DNA from 3 places in the Paenibacillus sp. A3M_27_13 genome. Region 3 is predicted to be linked to each of the others. Evidence: riboswitches for the same ligand, from Rfam matches in the RefSeq annotation. Region 3 holds a riboswitch; each other region holds the start of a gene.
What was found. A riboswitch is a leader RNA that binds a small molecule or an ion and turns the genes downstream of it on or off. The one in region 3 is predicted to bind cobalamin.
Positions count from the first base shown of each region.

Region 1: another riboswitch for cobalamin. It lies ahead of NLX82_RS08555 (ABC transporter substrate-binding protein); the one in region 3 lies ahead of metE (5-methyltetrahydropteroyltriglutamate--homocysteine S-methyltransferase).
Region 2: another riboswitch for cobalamin. It lies ahead of NLX82_RS13905 (ABC transporter substrate-binding protein); the one in region 3 lies ahead of metE (5-methyltetrahydropteroyltriglutamate--homocysteine S-methyltransferase).

Region 1 is NZ_JANAVE010000002.1:452,192-457,750, reverse strand. Features, by position in the region: gene NLX82_RS08565 (ABC transporter ATP-binding protein) at 1-90, opposite strand, end outside; gene NLX82_RS08560 (FecCD family ABC transporter permease) at 87-1,133, opposite strand; gene NLX82_RS08555 (ABC transporter substrate-binding protein) at 1,130-2,137, opposite strand; cobalamin riboswitch at 2,345-2,538, opposite strand; gene NLX82_RS08550 (histidine phosphatase family protein) at 2,660-3,418, opposite strand; gene cbiB (adenosylcobinamide-phosphate synthase CbiB) at 3,457-4,428, opposite strand; gene cobD (threonine-phosphate decarboxylase CobD) at 4,418-5,521, opposite strand.
Region 2 is NZ_JANAVE010000003.1:204,860-210,418, reverse strand. Features, by position in the region: gene NLX82_RS13920 (ATP-binding cassette domain-containing protein) at 1-392, opposite strand, end outside; gene nikC (nickel transporter permease) at 392-1,207, opposite strand; gene nikB (nickel ABC transporter permease) at 1,222-2,151, opposite strand; gene NLX82_RS13905 (ABC transporter substrate-binding protein) at 2,167-3,747, opposite strand; gene NLX82_RS13900 (hypothetical protein) at 3,864-4,007, opposite strand; cobalamin riboswitch at 3,965-4,168, opposite strand; gene NLX82_RS13895 (nucleobase:cation symporter-2 family protein) at 4,857-5,559, opposite strand, start outside.
Region 3 is NZ_JANAVE010000003.1:431,631-437,189, reverse strand. Features, by position in the region: gene NLX82_RS14935 (anaerobic ribonucleoside triphosphate reductase) at 269-2,218, shown strand; gene nrdG (anaerobic ribonucleoside-triphosphate reductase activating protein) at 2,215-2,712, shown strand; cobalamin riboswitch at 2,889-3,084, shown strand; gene metE (5-methyltetrahydropteroyltriglutamate--homocysteine S-methyltransferase) at 3,245-5,559, shown strand, end outside.

The sequences.
Region 1 (5,559 bases), on a different contig from region 3:
TAACGCATGGAACTCTCCATAGGCACGTGTTAGACCCGCTACCTCTAACGCCCGATCACGTACCTTCTGTGATTCACTTTGTTCTGTCACAGCATTTCCCCCCTGCGCAGCTTCTTGTTCCGGTACAGGAGATATGCGAAGAACGGTGCCCCAACAAAGGCCGTCATCACGCCCAGAGGAATTTCCGTGGGGGCTAACAACGTGCGAGCCGCCGTATCTGCCCAAGCCATAAAAATAGCTCCACCGAACGCAGATAATGGAACAATCATCCGGTAATCAGGCCCTGTCACCAGACGAATGATATGCGGTACAACGAGTCCCACAAAGCCAATCACTCCACATACCGAGACAGCGGCTGCTGTCAGCAGCGTGGAAATGATCAGAACAGATAGCTTCGTCGCATCTACATGAACTCCCATGTGAGCCGCCTGACGTTCACCCAAAGCCAAAATATTCAGCACACGTGCCCGGTTCCATAGAAATACCAGTCCTATGACCACATAAGGTAAAAGGATTCCTGTATATGACCAACCGCGCAGGCTAAGACTTCCCATCGTCCAGTACAATATTTCATTGACCGTCTCCTTCGACATGGCTGTCAGAAAGGAAACAACCGCCCCCAGAAAGGATTGCATCACCACACCCGACAAAATGAGACTTTGTGTCGGAATTTTTCCACCTTCCCGTGCCAACGTCAGCACCATCCACAGCGTCAGCATTCCGGTCGTAAATGCCACTAGCGGCAGCGTCCATATGCCAACAAATGAAAATTGAAGGCCCCAATAAATCAGTACTGCCGCTCCTACTGAAGCCCCCGAGGATACCCCCAGTGTATACGGATCAGCCAAAGGATTACGCAGCACACCCTGAAATCCGGCTCCAGCCAGCGCCAGCGCTGCTCCTACCAACATTCCCAGTAACACTCGTGGCAATCTAACCTTCAAAATAATCTGCTCTGAGGATGTATTCCAATCCGGTGTAAACGTATCGCCTAACCATGGAAGGTGGTTAACCAGAATGCCCGTGATCTGGCTGACCGGAAGCTTGGCCGAGCCGATGCCAAGACAGAGCAGTAGCGTCAGTAACAGCAGGACAAGACCTGTTCCTCCAAAGCCGATCAGTTTACGGTTCATTTGAAAATTTCAGGATACACGCCCTTGGCCACTTCCTTGAGACCTTCCGTTACGCGTGGACCCGGACGACTAATCAAATTATCATCCACGGCAAATACCCGGTTGTGGCGAACAGCCGATATTTGATCCCATCCACTGCGAGCTTTAATGATTTCGCCGAGCGTTTGACCAGTTTTGTCGTCCTTGACACTTTTGCTGTACAAAATCACGTCAGGGTTCGCAGCAATAATATTTTCCTCACTAATTTGGTACCACCCCTTCTGCGTGGCACCTACATTTTCGCCGCCCGCTAACGTGATCAGCTCGTCCATAAACTCGCCTTTACCAACTGTCCAGCCTGGTGAAAACTCGACGTATACCCGCAGCTTCTGACCTTTACCGATATTTTTAATTCCTTCTTTCACTTCAGCTACATCTGCTCTCATCTTGTCAGTCACCGCTCTCGCTTCTTTCTGATGATCGGTGATTTTCCCATACAATTCGATGTTAGCCATGACATCTTCAACTGTCTTCGGTTCCGTTTTAAAAATCATAATTCCCATGTCGCGCAGCTTGGTCGTAGCCTGTTCACTAAGTGATATCCCTGCAAAAACGACTTCCGGGTTAGCAGCAATGATCGCCTCTTCGTTCGGTTTCATAATACCGCCCACTTTAGGCTTTTTCGTAGCTGCTTCCGGGTAATCAGAGTAGTCGGAGACGCCAACAATTTCCTTATCCAGCCCGATGGCGAACAGCGCCTCGGTTTCTGCCGGGGAGACGGAAACGATTTTATCCGGCGCTTTTTTGAATGTAAATTCCTGTCCTGTTGTATCCTTAACCGTGAGTGGGTAAACTGTTTTGCCCGGAGGCTCTTGTGCGGTTACGGTCTGTCCCGGCTGCTGTGAAGAATTCTGGTTCTCTTTATTTTCAGCATTTTTCCCATTAGCTCCACATGCACTCAGCACAACTGCCAAAATCAGAACCAATAGACCTGTTGTCCAAACCTTTATTTTTTTTCCTGCCATGATTTGCACCCCTTCATAAAAAATCGTTAAGAGCGTTACTTGAACATCATCAGATATCTTCTAAATCCAGCCTTCTTTTCCTATCAAAAAAACCCCGCATCCTCATATCAGGACACAGGGGCCACGTTAGCGCAGATCGTGCGCAGGCGGCAGCTTCTTTCCGCATGGACAGTCACTGCGAACACGTCATCCTTTCCTCGAAGGACTATGGTGACAGGCGGACGGGCAGGTATCCTGACTTATGGTAAAATGCATGTCCTGAAATTCTTTCATATGCTTAGTAGCACATAAAGCAGGACTAACGGGCATGTTTCCATTTACAGTGGCGGGACCGCGCCGGACTCACACCGACTTCCCTTTTAACAGCGCAGGCAAGGGAAACCATAGTTTCATCACGCTGCGCCGACCTCGTCTGCTGGATATTTGATAAGTGGTAGTCAAGCCGTTCTTTTACTTGATGATTATAGGTTAAAAAGAGGCGGCTTACAACCCAAACTGCCTCTTTATCCGCAGGTGTCTAACCTAATGAGGAAGCATTTCTGCTATGTAATTGTGCCGTCCTGCCAGCCTCAATTGAATCCTAAATGCTTCTCCCGGCTTCGGATTCAAACTCCAAAAATCATGGCCCGGTATCAGCATGCAAGCTAACTGACGAATTACGCCACCATGCGTAACGACCAAAACAGAGGGTGGCGCAGCAGTCAAATCCATGGGTTGAACTTCCATAGCAACACGCCATTCATACAGAGAGTCAAGAAATTTCCGTAGACGATTCACAAAATCTGCCCAAGACTCTCCTCCAGGAGGGGTTATCCGTTGCGGCTCATCAATCCAAGCGCGATACAACGACACATCCTTGAGCATGTCATACGTTTTTCCATCCCACTCACCAAAATGAAGCTCTCGCAGACGTGGTTCCATCATAGGAGACATAGTAGATAGGGAACCTCCAGACGTCAATTCTGATTCCGGCACAATGATCTGCAAGGTCTGGCGACATCGCATTAAATCGCTGCAATAGATTCGAGCAAAGGACTGCCCTTGCAATTTTTCTTGCAAAGGCTTTAATTCCTGCTCTGCTCCCGGTAGCAAACCTAAGTCGGAGTGTCCTAGATATCGACGTTCCTTGTTCCATAAGGTTGTGCCGTGACGAACTAACACAAGTTCCATGTCCCAATGCAGATCTTCTTTAGCATCATACGGCACCTTATCCTCCTGTGAGTTCGGACTTTGTGCGTATTCTACTGTCCTTTTTGCTGCTATATCTTGTTTCAAGATCATGTCACTTCCTGCTCGATCATTATTCAGTGTGTCACTCCTCACCGCACCCATCCCAAGGCAAAACAACCTGCGGCTCCTAACAAACACAATCCTACAAACATACTGGACACGGCGAACATCAGCTGGATCGTATGCCGTATATCTTTCGACTCTAGCGGTCGTATCCAATCGCCCATGTATGCACGAAAGGAGCGCACGCCATGATACACATTATAGCCTCCAAGACGAATCCCCAGTGCACCAGCAACAGCCGATTCCGGGAAGCCACTGTTCGGGCTTGGGTGCAGACGAGCGTCTCGCTTGACTGTGCGCCAGCTTCTTGCAGCATCTCGCTTGTACATCCACGCCGCTACCACAAGCATTGCCGCTGTCAGACGTGCCGGAATGTAGTTAGCGACATCATCCAGACGTGCTGAAGCCCAGCCTAAATGCAGATACTTTTCATTTTTATAGCCAACCATGGAATCGAGCGTATTCACAGCACGATAAGCCAGCGCCAAGGGTGCTCCCCCGATCAGGGCATAAAAAAGCGGGGAAATAATCGCGTCCACGATATTTTCAGCGACCGTTTCAACCGTACCGCGTACAATCTCAGGCTCATCAAGCTGTTGCGTATCCCGCCCAACTATCATGCCCAGCTCCCGCCGTGCCGCAGAAAGGTCATCCGCCTGCAACGCTCGGTATACTGCCATTCCTGCGTCCTTTAGTCCTTTGGAAGCAATCGTTGTCGCAATCAGCACCATTTCTACGCCGACAGACAACCACGGATGAATCCAGGCAAGCAAGTGCAATAGCGCCCAGGCGAGCGTAAAGGAGCCTCCCGCCACAATGAGTGGAAGCAGTATACCCGCACGTTTCAACCCCCGGTCACTTCGGGCCTGGCGGCGAATCGCTTTTTCCAATGCTGAAATGGCATGTCCCATACCGATGACTGGATGCGGCAACCACCTCGGGTCACCGATCAGCCTGTCCAAAAGATAGGCTACCAGGATAATCAAGCTAACTGTCACGCCGCTGCTCCTCCTCCAGCACTTCACCCAATACAGACAGCAGCCTGTCGTTGGCTTCTGCATCCTTGACCGCAATCCGAAAATGACTCGTCGTCAGTCCCGGATACATAGCACAGCTACGTATAAGAATTCCGCGTTGTCCAAGCGCCTGCTGAATCGCCGATGCGCTCCACGTACCCGGCGCCCTTGCCAGCACGTAATTGGCTTCGCCGGGAACAACACCGCAGCCCCATTCCGCCAAGGCGGTCAACAGGCGGTTGCGCTCCGTAGCAATCAGCTCCTGTGTTTGGTGCTCATATGCTTGCCCACTTCTCAAACACGCCTCCCCAGCCAGCAACGCCAATCCATTCACACTCCAGGTCACCTGTTTGGCCGTCATTCGCCGGATATAGTCCGGATGAGCAATCGCATAGCCCAATCGCAAGCCAGGAATGGCATAAAATTTGGTCATTGACCGGATCAAAATCACATGAGGATAGCGATCCAGCACAGGCAGTAGTGAGATTCGCCGTTCCAGCGGGATAAAATCAATGAATGCTTCATCCACCACCAGCACGGTACCCGTTTTGCCAGCCGCTTCTGCCAGTTCGCACAGCTCCTGCTTACCATATTGCACACCGTTTGGATTATTCGGCTGCCCAAGGAACAAAACATCTACCTGCTCCATGAGCTGAAGGATGTCCTCCACGTCCGCCTTCCATTGAAGCGAGGCCTTCCCGTACACCCGGTTGACCTCAGCTCCGAATTTGCCAGCCAGCTCCGCATATTCTGAAAAACACGGCTCCACTGTACCCACACGCTTAGGAGCCAGTCCCAATAGCAGGAGCGCCATACTTTCAGCCGCTCCGTTTCCGATACTTAACGACTCCGGTGGAACATGCAGTCGCCGTGCGAGCATATTTTTAAAATTCCGATGCCCAGGGTCTGGATAGCGAATCACAGTGTCAAATGAGTGTTGCAGCGCCTCAAGCACCTCCGGTGGTGGACCAAGCGGATTAATATTTGCACTAAAATCTACAAAATCCGCAGCAGCTCCGCCGAATGTCGCCGCAGCTGTTTCCCTGTCCCCGCCATGACCGTAAACCTCTATCATTACCTCTCATCCTTTCCGGCCGTTTCCAATCATTTAGC
Region 2 (5,559 bases), 230 kb from region 3:
ACAGTCCGGATCGGATTCAACCCGCTCAGCGATTGTTGAATGAGCAGGGCAATATCCTCTCGGCGCAGCCTTTGCCAGCGCCGTTCCTGGAACGGGAGAGTGTCTTCCCCGTTATAGTAGATACGCCCTTGCGTAACACCGATACCTGGCTCCAGCATGCCTGCGATTGCGTGTGCGGTCAGACTCTTGCCGCATCCGCTCGGTCCGGTCAGGGCCACAATCTCCCCTGAATATATGGAAAAGCTCACATCCCGCAGCAGTGGTTTGCTCCCACTTCCGCTTGCTCCTACGCCTGTGCGGCAGATTTCCAAATGTTCCACGTGTAACAACGGTTTTCGCCCTGCCACTTGTTCTATCGTATCCTTGCCCCCAAGGGCTATTTGATCTCCCACTATTTGGCCGCCCCCTTTTCCGAAAAGCGGTCGCCCAAAAGCTGGCAGGCAAGTACGAATAGCATAATCGCCAAGCCCGGGAAAATCATGACATGCGGAGCCACCTGAAAATATGAGGTTGCATCATGCAGCATCACGCCCCACTCTGGCTTGGGCGGCTGTACACCCAGTCCAAGAAAGGACAGCCCAGCGATCATCAGCACCACGCGTCCGATATCCCATACCGCATAAACCAACAACTGCGGCAACGCTTGTGGCAATACATAACGTCTCAGTATACGCACGTGTGAATTGCCGGATAAACGGGCATACCGAACGTAGTCCTCCTGACAGGCTTTTTGAACCAGACTACGGATATACCGGACATAGCCCGCCCACCGTACCGCAATAATCGCAAGGGTCATGTTAACAAAACCCGGGCCCAAAATGCCCACAATTGCCACCGTTAAAATAATATCAGGAAAAGCCAATACGCCATCGATTCCCCGCATGATCAGCTGATCTACACGTCCACGCACATAACCAATGAGCAACCCTATAGGCAGACTAAAGCACAGCGTAGCTACAGTAATTGCACATGCGATTAGCACGCTCGTCCGTATCCCATAAATTAGCCGTGACAGCACATCCCGACCCAGATGATCCGTACCGAAAGGATATTTCCGACTGGGTGGTGCCAGACGGTTCAAAAGATCCACTTGAAGAGGATCATGAGGAGCGACCCATGGAGCCAATAACCCAAGCAGCACGATCAGACCAAAAAGTACGCCTCCTGCCAGCAAGCTCCCTTGAAAGGAAAGCCGTATCTTTTTCATTTTCAGCTTCCCCCTTAACGCAAACGTAGCCTCGGATCTATCGCCGTCTGGACCAAATCCACCAAACACTGAACACCTACAATTAAAAATACGGCAAAAATAACATACCCCTGAATCACCGGATAATCTCGCTGGGTAATCGCATCTATAAAATACTTACCTAACCCCGGCCATGAAAAAATGGTCTCGACGATGACATTACCTGCCAGCATAAATGATAGATTGGTACCTAGCAGTGTAATCATAGGCAGAACCGCATGCTTAAATATCTCAAAAAACAGGATATGCATACGGGAAAAGCCTCGGGCCTTCGCTGCTTTCACAAAATTCCGGTCACCCAGCTCCAGCATTTGAGCACGCAGTACACGTGCTTGTACCGCTCCCAAACCTGCACCAAGAGTCAGCGCTGGGAGCACTAGATGTGTCCAGTCCTCCCTTCCCATGGATGGGAGCCAGCCCAGGCGAACGGAGAATAGATAGATCAACAGAAACCCAAGCCAAAAAGAGGGAATCGACGATCCCAGCAGGGCAAACAGCCTGCCCAGACGATCCAGTGGGCCGCTGATTTTTAGCGAGGCAGCCAGTCCCAGCCCCAGCGTAAGCACCGTCATGACGGCAAAGCCCGCAGCAGCTAGCTCCACAGTAGCAGGCAGTCTGTTCCATAGTTCGGCTAGCACGGATTCCTTGGATACATACGAGGTGCCCCAATGCCCCGTGAACACATCTCGCAGCCAGTTCACATATTGAATATGAAGCGGCTCGTTTAAGCCCAGTTCCTGCCGTAGCGTCGTCAACGCCTCCTCAGAGGCAGGGACATTATGCGCGGTGAGCAAAATAGTAGCAGGGTCACCAGGAGCGAGCCGCATCAGTACAAAAGTCAGCGTGGATACAACGAATACAATGATGAGCAGCTGCGCCACACGTTCCAGTATAAAACGAATCATAGGATACGCAGCTCGTTATTCCGTAATATCAGATTGCGCTGTAATGTAGTAATACTCGATCGGATGGGGTGTAAAACCCTCCACCCCTTTTTTCACACCAAACACATTATCAGGATGCACAATGAACGACTGTGGCAAATCCGCATTGATGATATCCAGCGCTTGTAGTGTCACAGCATTACGCTGCGCTGTATCCTTCGCCAGCTTCAAGCTGTTAAGAATACTCTCTAGCGGTTTGGAACTATACCGGCTTACATTGGCTTCGCTTTTCGAAGAATAAAACATGTCCATAAAATATTGCGGCTCTCCTGTATGAGCAGTAAGCATGCTGTACATTGCAAAATCCCAATCGTTTTTGGTCAACGCCTCGTCGATATTTTCCACCTTGCGAATCTTGACCTGGATTCCCTCTTTCAGCAATTGGCTTTGGATGACCTCAGCCATAACGGAGAGCTCTGGACGCTGAGGGAAAGTCAGCAGTGTAACCTCGAACGGCTTGCCTTGCTTAGTCCATGTCCCTTGGGCGTCTTTCTGCCAGCCATCCTTCGTCAACAGCTGCTCTGCCGTTCCGTTCAGCGCTTTACGCTCAACTTTACCGAAGGGAAGAATGCTCGGGAACGGACTGCTTGCTTCCGTACCGAAGCCCCTCATGACGGCGCTCACAATCGATGTGCGCGGAATCAGGCTGTCCACCACCTTACGGTTCGCCGCATCCTTGAATACTGGCGATTCCATATTGTACACGATCATATGGGTGCGCAAGGAGGGAGCCGACAGCACTTGTAGCTTGTCGTTCTTTTTCAGTACCTCTGCGTTATCAACCGGAATATCCGTCGCTACGTCCACCTCGCCGGATTGCAGCGCCATCAGACGCGAATTCCCGTCCGTAATGAACTTCATCGTCGCTTCAGCCAGTCGTGCCTTCTCGCCCCAATATCCGTCATAACGCTCTACGACCAACGATTGGTCCTTGTTGAACGCTTTGATTTTAAAGGCGCCTGTCATCGCTGGGTAACTCTGCTCATCTTTCATCGATGCCACATCCAGTACAATTGTCGATGGATCAGCTAGATTGGACACCAGCGCCGCGTTCGGCTGGTTTGTCGTGATTTTCAAAGCCAGCGGGCCGCTTACATCAATGGACTTCACATTCAGTAAATCCTTAGCCAGATGGCTTTTCTCGATAGAGCGCAGCAAAGACGCTTTTACACCTGCTGCATCCATACTCTTTCCATCATGAAAAGTGACTTTATCCTGCAAGCTGAACGTCCAAACTGTAGGACTATCCTGCTTCCACTCCTTTGCCAGCCAAGCCACAGGCTCCAGCTTTTCATTCAAACGTACCAGTGTCTCACCTGCACCGGATCGCATCACATCCCAGCTATTATCTCCGTGCGGGTCAACGCCTGACGGTTTCCATGTATACGCCATTACCAGCTTTTTATCTGTCGCTGTTTGTTGTGCTGACGCGTTTTCACCTTTGCCGGAGCTATCCGACGTCTTATTGCTGGCACATCCCGAAAGAGCCATAACTGCCAGCAACAGCATCACCCCTGTACATATCAACCATGAACGCCTACTACGATTGCTAATCATTCAAAGAATCCCCCTCTATCTTGTAAAATCATATAAACCTAACGCAAAACGCGAAAAAAGCATTCCGGACCACTTGATCAGCAGTCAGAAATGCTTTCATTATAAAATGTCAAAACTCACCTCGAAGCCAACTCCAAAAACATAGAAGGGATCAGATCGGTTTCAGACATTCCGTATGCAGCACGCCTAACCACCTCCCCAGCATCCCGTGGGTCTGACAGTGATGTCAAAACAGGCAGGTCTCCTGACTCCAGGCGCATCTTTCAGGCCTTCCCGGTTCTTCACAGTTCCAGTGGCTGTTCTGAAAGCTCCAGCAGTATCCTGCTGATGCCTGTATACAGTGGCGGGCCCGTGTCGGAATCAACCGAACTTCCCTTTTAAGTGAACACGCTCAACAACTATCCACATGGTCTCAACAAAACCCCGTACATAGAGTCGTCCGGCTCACACCTGTTTTCTTCCTTTATTTCTTTCCATTACGATCTTATTTTGTTGTCACAGGCTTGTCAATAAATGCTGCACAATATTTTAAATTTGAACGATACAGCGAGATTGAAGGTGATGTCTATTCATTGCGTGCACGAAATGAACGTGCTAAAATTAGGTATAGAGATAATCATCGTGTCCGTATACTAAAAAGAGTCTTCGCCGCGCCAACGGCAAAGACTCTAGGACTTGAAAGGCTGTGGATCACCACCACGGCGCGCTGCATAACTAAATGTTAATGCAAACGAAACCCACCGTTAGGGGCCAACCTAATTACGCGGTGGGTTTTCGCTTGTTCCGAAATTTTCGACGTAGCCAGCGATAAAGTTTACGAATACTAAACACCAGGCTTAGTAACGTAACCATCCAACGCAACACATCGTAGCACGACACAAGGTTGACCATCGGCTTCACCCCCTTTCGGGAAGCTGCACCGTGGTCCGAAAACATCCACCACTATTCAAAATCCATAAGGTAAATTATACCACTGCCTCGCCCACTACTCTAGCAAATTCCTCTAGTAAATAAATCAACTTAAGAGCTAACTTTAGCGCCACTGCACAGTCGGACAGGGTCAATATCTATATGTCCCCAGACGGCAAGGGTTTATTTATCCCTAATCATCAAACCTTCTGTGGAACCTCCTGAACCGTCACGCTTTTGACCGAGTCCCCTTGTTTTCTCGTCAAAACGATGTTCAAGACAATCGCTGTAATCGAGCCTGAAACGATACCATTTTGCAACAGCATTTTGGCAAAGCTCGGCAGCTGGTCGAACATTTGTGGCAGAACGGCAGAGCCTAGGCCCACGGCAATACTGCATGCTGCGATCAGCAGATTGCTTTCCTTCCGCAGATCCACTTCTGACAGAATAGACATGCCTGATGCAGCGACCGAGCCGAACATGACGATCATCGCCCCGCCCAGCACAGCGTTAGGAATCACTGTCGTTAAAGCAGCCAGCTTAGGCAGCAAACCGAGAACAACCATGATACCGCCCGCAGCAAAAATAACGTTCCGCGATTTGACGCGTGTGAGTGAGATCAGACCCACATTTTGCGAGAAAGCTGTATAAGGAAACGCGTTAAAAATACCCCCAAGCATGATCGCAAGTCCCTCGGAACGCAGACCATTGACGATCTGCTTCTGCTCCACCTTCTGATCAATTGCTTTGCCTACTGCCAAATAAACGCCTGTAGACTCAACCATACTGACAATATTGACGATAATCATCGTACAAACTGCCATAATGCTAAACTCAGGCTTACCAAAATAAAACGGCTGTGCAACACTCACCCATGAAGCCTCCGCCACGGGAGCAAAATGC
Region 3 (5,559 bases):
GATCATATACTATGTACTCGCAAGCCTATCATTTTCATCGCAACTACGATGGCCAGATATAGAGTAAGGTGCATATCCGCGGATATGTCCCTTACTCTGTATCTGGCTTTTTTATGCTGCCCGCTCCTACCAATGTGACAATAGTCACATACTCTCAATGTATACGTATATACAATATATAGATCGAAACAATTGGTTAACACAAGATATCATCAATATGTTGTTTTTGTGAAAAATATATATATTTTACTATATGGAGGGTTTTACGATGAAGGTGCTGGAGGAACATCAATTATACGACATCGGCGAGCGGGTCATTGGGGCACAAGATCTGGACATGCTGCGGGAGAATGCAAATTTGAATGGAGAATCGTTCAGCGGCAAAATGAGCAAGCTTGGGTCCGAGTATGCCAAATGGTATGCGCGCCTGCGGGTACTTCCGCCTGAACTGACGAACGCGATTGACCACGGATATGTATATGTTCACGATTTGGACCAATATGCGCTCGGAACTACGAATTGTATCTTTATCCCTTTTGGTCGTTTACTGCGAGACGGCTTCAATACAGGCAACGGCTCTGTGCGCACACCGCAAACGATTATGTCCGCTATGGCACTGGTCGCCATTATTTTCCAATCTCAGCAAAACAGCCAATTCGGAGGTGTCTCCGCCAACAAAATAGATTGGGACCTTGCCCCATACGTTGCCCGGTCCTTCCGCAAACATCTGCGCAAAGGACTTCGGTTGTTCGAGGAAGAGATAGAATCCCATCTGTCTGACGACGAACTACATATGGCCAATCCCCATTTGCAAGAAGTCTGCCCTCGTTCATACGCATTCGCACGCGAAGAAACGGAAACGGAAACCCGGCAGGCTGCTGAATCGCTCATTCATAACCTGAACACCATGAGCAGTCGGGCGGGTGGACAGATTCCATTCACTTCACTGAATTACGGAATGTGCACGTCTGCTGAGGGACGGCTTGTTACTCAATCGCTGCTGGAGGCCACTATTCGCGGCTTGGGCAGCGGGGAAACTCCTATTTTTCCGCAGCATATTTTCCAATGCAAAGAGGGAATCAACCAGGCAGAAGGCGACATCAATTATGATTTGTTCTTACGGGCGGTAGAATGCTCTAGCAGACGGATGTATCCCAATTTTGTGAATGTGGATGCCACCTTCAACTTGCCTTTTTACCGTGCTGATGACCCGGATACCATTATAGCGACAATGGGTTGCCGTACCCGCACCATTTCTGACCGTTTCGGCAGAAATCGGCAGAGTGGCAAGGGAAATCTCTCCTTCAATACCATTAATCTGGTGCGGCTTGGGATTGAGTATGGTATTTGCACAGGCAAACGCCTGACACCTGACCGTGATCGCTTTGATGCGAGACTGGAAGAAGTTATGCGCATTGCGGTGGATGGCCTAATCCATCGCTATCAAATCCAGACCAGCCAGCCGGCTAAAGCTTCGGACTTTATGATGCGCGAAGGGGTATGGGAAGGTGGAGAAGAACTGGCGCCAGATGATAAGGTGGGAAGCGTACTAAAGCACGGTACGCTTTCGATCGGGTTCATCGGGCTGGCTGAGTGCATGAAGGCACTATACGGGAAACACCACGGGGAGGATGATTTCGTATACCGCGAGGCACAGCGAATCATCACTTCCATGCGCGTGTATTGCGATCGAATGAGTGAATATCACAATTTAAATATTACATTGTTCGCTACGCCTGCCGAAGGTCTGTCGGGCAAGTTCACATTGCTGGATCAACGTGATTTCGGAATTATTCCTGAGGTAAATGATCGAGAATATTACACGAATTCTTTTCATATTCCCGTGTATTATACGCTCCCGGCTGCTCGTAAAATCAGCTTGGAAGCTCCGTTCCATAACCTCTGCAACGCTGGTGCGATTTCATACATCGAACTGGACGGCAATGCGCGGAATAACCCGGATGCGTTCCTTAAAATTGTTCAGTACGCGCTGCATCAGAACATTGGCTACTTCTCCATCAACCATCCGGTGGATCGTTGTACGGAATGTGGTTATGAAGGGATTATCGGGACAAGCTGCCCCCAATGTGGCACAGATGAGGAGCACACACACTTTCAGCGCTTACGTCGGGTAACCGGATATCTGACAGGAGATTATACCGTTCGCTTTAATGCTGCAAAACAGGCAGAAGTTCGAGACCGGGTGAAACATAAGTGAATTTGTGTGGCTACATTCCGGAATCTCTGAACGAAGGATACGGCCTGCGCACTGTCGTGTTTATTAGCGGTTGCCGTCATGCCTGTCCCGGATGCTTTAACCCAGCGTCGTGGAGCTTCCGTGCAGGTGAGCCATTTACACCCCAACGACAACAGGAAGTCATTCGTGACATCATGGATAATCCGTTGTTGGACGGACTGACTCTCTGCGGGGGAGATCCGTTTTTCTCAGCAGCAGAATGCTCGCAATTTGTGCGTGACTTCCGCGAGGCCTGTCCCGACCGAACCGTGTGGGCTTATACTGGCTTTGTCTATGAAGATTTACTCACAGATCAGGAGCGACAGGAGCTAGCGCTTTTGTGCGATGTGATTGTGGATGGTCGTTTTGTAGAACAGCAAAAGGACCTGACCCTTCCCTTCCGGGGCAGTCGCAACCAGCGTCTGGTAGATGTAAAAGCCAGTATTCAGGCAGGCTATACCGTTTCATTGGCTTAACGCGAAGTTTACCCGGCAAGATGCTATATATCTAAGACAAGTCCCCATCATGGGTAAGGCTTGTCTTTTTTTCATATAGCTAACTGTTTCCATTGGAGTTTCTATTGCGCATCCTGTAAGTTTCACTTATGATGGTGAACAAGTATACGAGTGCATAATTATTCGTCATACCTTAACCGCATAGCTTGGAGATAGGTGTCTGTTCTATTCAGATCAGGCTTAAAAGGGAAGCCGGTGCAAATCCGGCACGGTCCCGCCACTGTAAACGGGGAACTTTCAGCTGTTCATATATCCACTGGTCCACAGACCGGGAAGGAATGCTGAGAGTCATGATCCGTAAGTCAGGAGACCTGCCTATTTTAACAACATCGCAAGTACCTACGGAAGATAGGGAGGTGTTAAGAGCAGTCGCCGTATTTTTGATTTTTTAATCACGGAGGCATTCTTTCCCCTACTTATTTTTAACTCTGGGGGAAGAATGCCTTTTTTGGTACGTAAAAATAAAACAGCTACCCACTAGGAGGAAAAGTACATGTCCATTATTGAATGGCCTGAATTGTCCGGCTTGATTAGCAGTAATCTGGGATATCCGCGTATCGGCGAAAACCGGGAATGGAAGAAAGCACTGGAACGCTTCTGGAACGGCAGCATTAACGAAAGCGAACTGCAGACGGAGATGAAAAGATTACGGTTGGAGCATCTGAGCAAGCAGCGTGACAAGGGGATTGATCGCATTCCTGTCGGAGACTTCTCCTATTACGATCACATGCTGGATACATCTGTAATGTTCGGTCTGGTACCCGAACGGTTCAACCATCGTCCCGCAGGTCCGGTTCCTCTGTCCGTGTATTTTGGGATCGCTCGTGGACAGAAGGGAGCAACCGCCAGTGAAATGACCAAATGGATGAATACCAATTATCACTACATCGTTCCTGAATTGGCAAACGCAGTCCCGGTGTTCACTGAAAATAAACCCTTACAGGCTTATCGTGAAGCAAAACAAGAACTAGGCATTGATGGGAAACCGGTCCTCATCGGCCCCTATTCATTCGTTACCTTATCCAAAGGCTATGACCGTAAGGATTTGGCCGCCATCGTACGAAGCTTCCTGCCACTGTACACCCGTATCCTGTCTGAACTAGCGGCAGAAGGCGTTCAGTGGGTCCAAATCGATGAACCTGTCCTAACCACCTCATTCCCGGCAGAGGATTTGGACATTATTCAGGAAGTCTATGAAGCTTTGACTCAAGCTGCGCCCTCCTTGAATATAATGCTGCAAACCTACTTTGGCAGCCTGGACCATTATGAGCGTCTGTCCGCACTTCCGGTACAGGGATTGGGTCTTGATTTTGTGTATGATGATGGCGAAAATCTTCAACATATATTGCAGCATGGCTTCCCTAAAGAGAAAACGCTGGGCGCTGGGGTCATTGACGGGCGCAATATATGGCGCAGCGACCTGAACGCTGTGGCTGCTCTGTTGGGTCAGTTGGTGGAACAAACCACTGCCGCACAGCTTATCGTGCAGCCATCATGTAGTCTGCTGCATGTGCCAGTCAGCCTGGAGGCAGAGCACAAGCTGGATCGAGAACTGGTACAAGCGCTTGCCTTTGCCGATGAAAAGCTGGAGGAAATCGCCGTCCTGACGGCTGCACTTGGCAAACACGATCCTTCCGCACTCACCAAGCTTGAGCAAAGTGCGGATGCGGTAGCCCGTTTCAACAACTCAGCGGCACGCGTACAGACAGCCGCCGATCTGGCCGACCTGCTGGCAAAAGAGCCTCTGTCACGCAGCGTTCCTTTCGCCGAGCGTCGTGAGATTCAACAAAATAAGCTGAAGTTGCCTCCACTGCCTACGACGACCATTGGTAGCTTCCCGCAAACCGCCGAGATCCGCAAGGCCCGCCTGCACTATCGCAAAGGAGAATGGTCAGCCGAGCAATACCGGGCGTTCATCCAACAGCAAATTAAGGAATGGATTGATATTCAAGAGGACATTGGCATTGACGTGCTTGTTCATGGAGAATTTGAGCGGACCGATATGGTTGAATTTTTTGGCGAAAAGCTGAACGGCTTTGCTTTTACGCAAAACGGATGGGTGCAGTCCTACGGCTCCCGCTGTGTCAAACCGCCGATTATATACGGAGACGTTTCCTTTGATCAGCCCATGACCGTGGAAGAAACGGCATTCGCCCAATCGTTAACTTCCAAGCCTGTTAAGGGAATGCTTACAGGCCCTGTGACCATTTTGAACTGGTCTTTTGAACGTAACGATATTCCTCGTAGTCAAGTTGCTTTACAGTTGGCTCTGGCATTACGGGCAGAGGTAGAGGCACTGGAACAAGCGGGCATCGGCATGATTCAGGTCGATGAGCCTGCAATTCGTGAAGGGCTTCCACTGAAAAAAGAACAACAGCAAGCCTATCTGGACTGGGCGGTTCAAGCCTTCCTTGTGACCACGGCCACCGTTGAGCCTGCGACCCAAATCCATACGCACATGTGCTATTCCGAATTTCAGCATATGATTCAGTCCATCTCCGATATGGATGCCGACGTTATATCTATTGAAACTTCGCGAAGTCACGGAGAACTGATTGTCAGCTTTGAAGATCAGGTATACGACAAGGGCATCGGTCTGGGCGTGTACGATATCCACAGTCCGCGCATCCCCGATGTATCTGAAATGCTAAGCATGATCCAGCGTGCCCTGCGCGTATTGCCATCAGATTTGTTCTGGGTTAATCCGGACTGTGGTCTGAAAACCCGCACCAAGGAGGAATCTGTCGCCGCCTTGCGACTAATGGTACAAGCGGCTCATGCAGCCCGGGCTGCATTGGCTGTATCCAA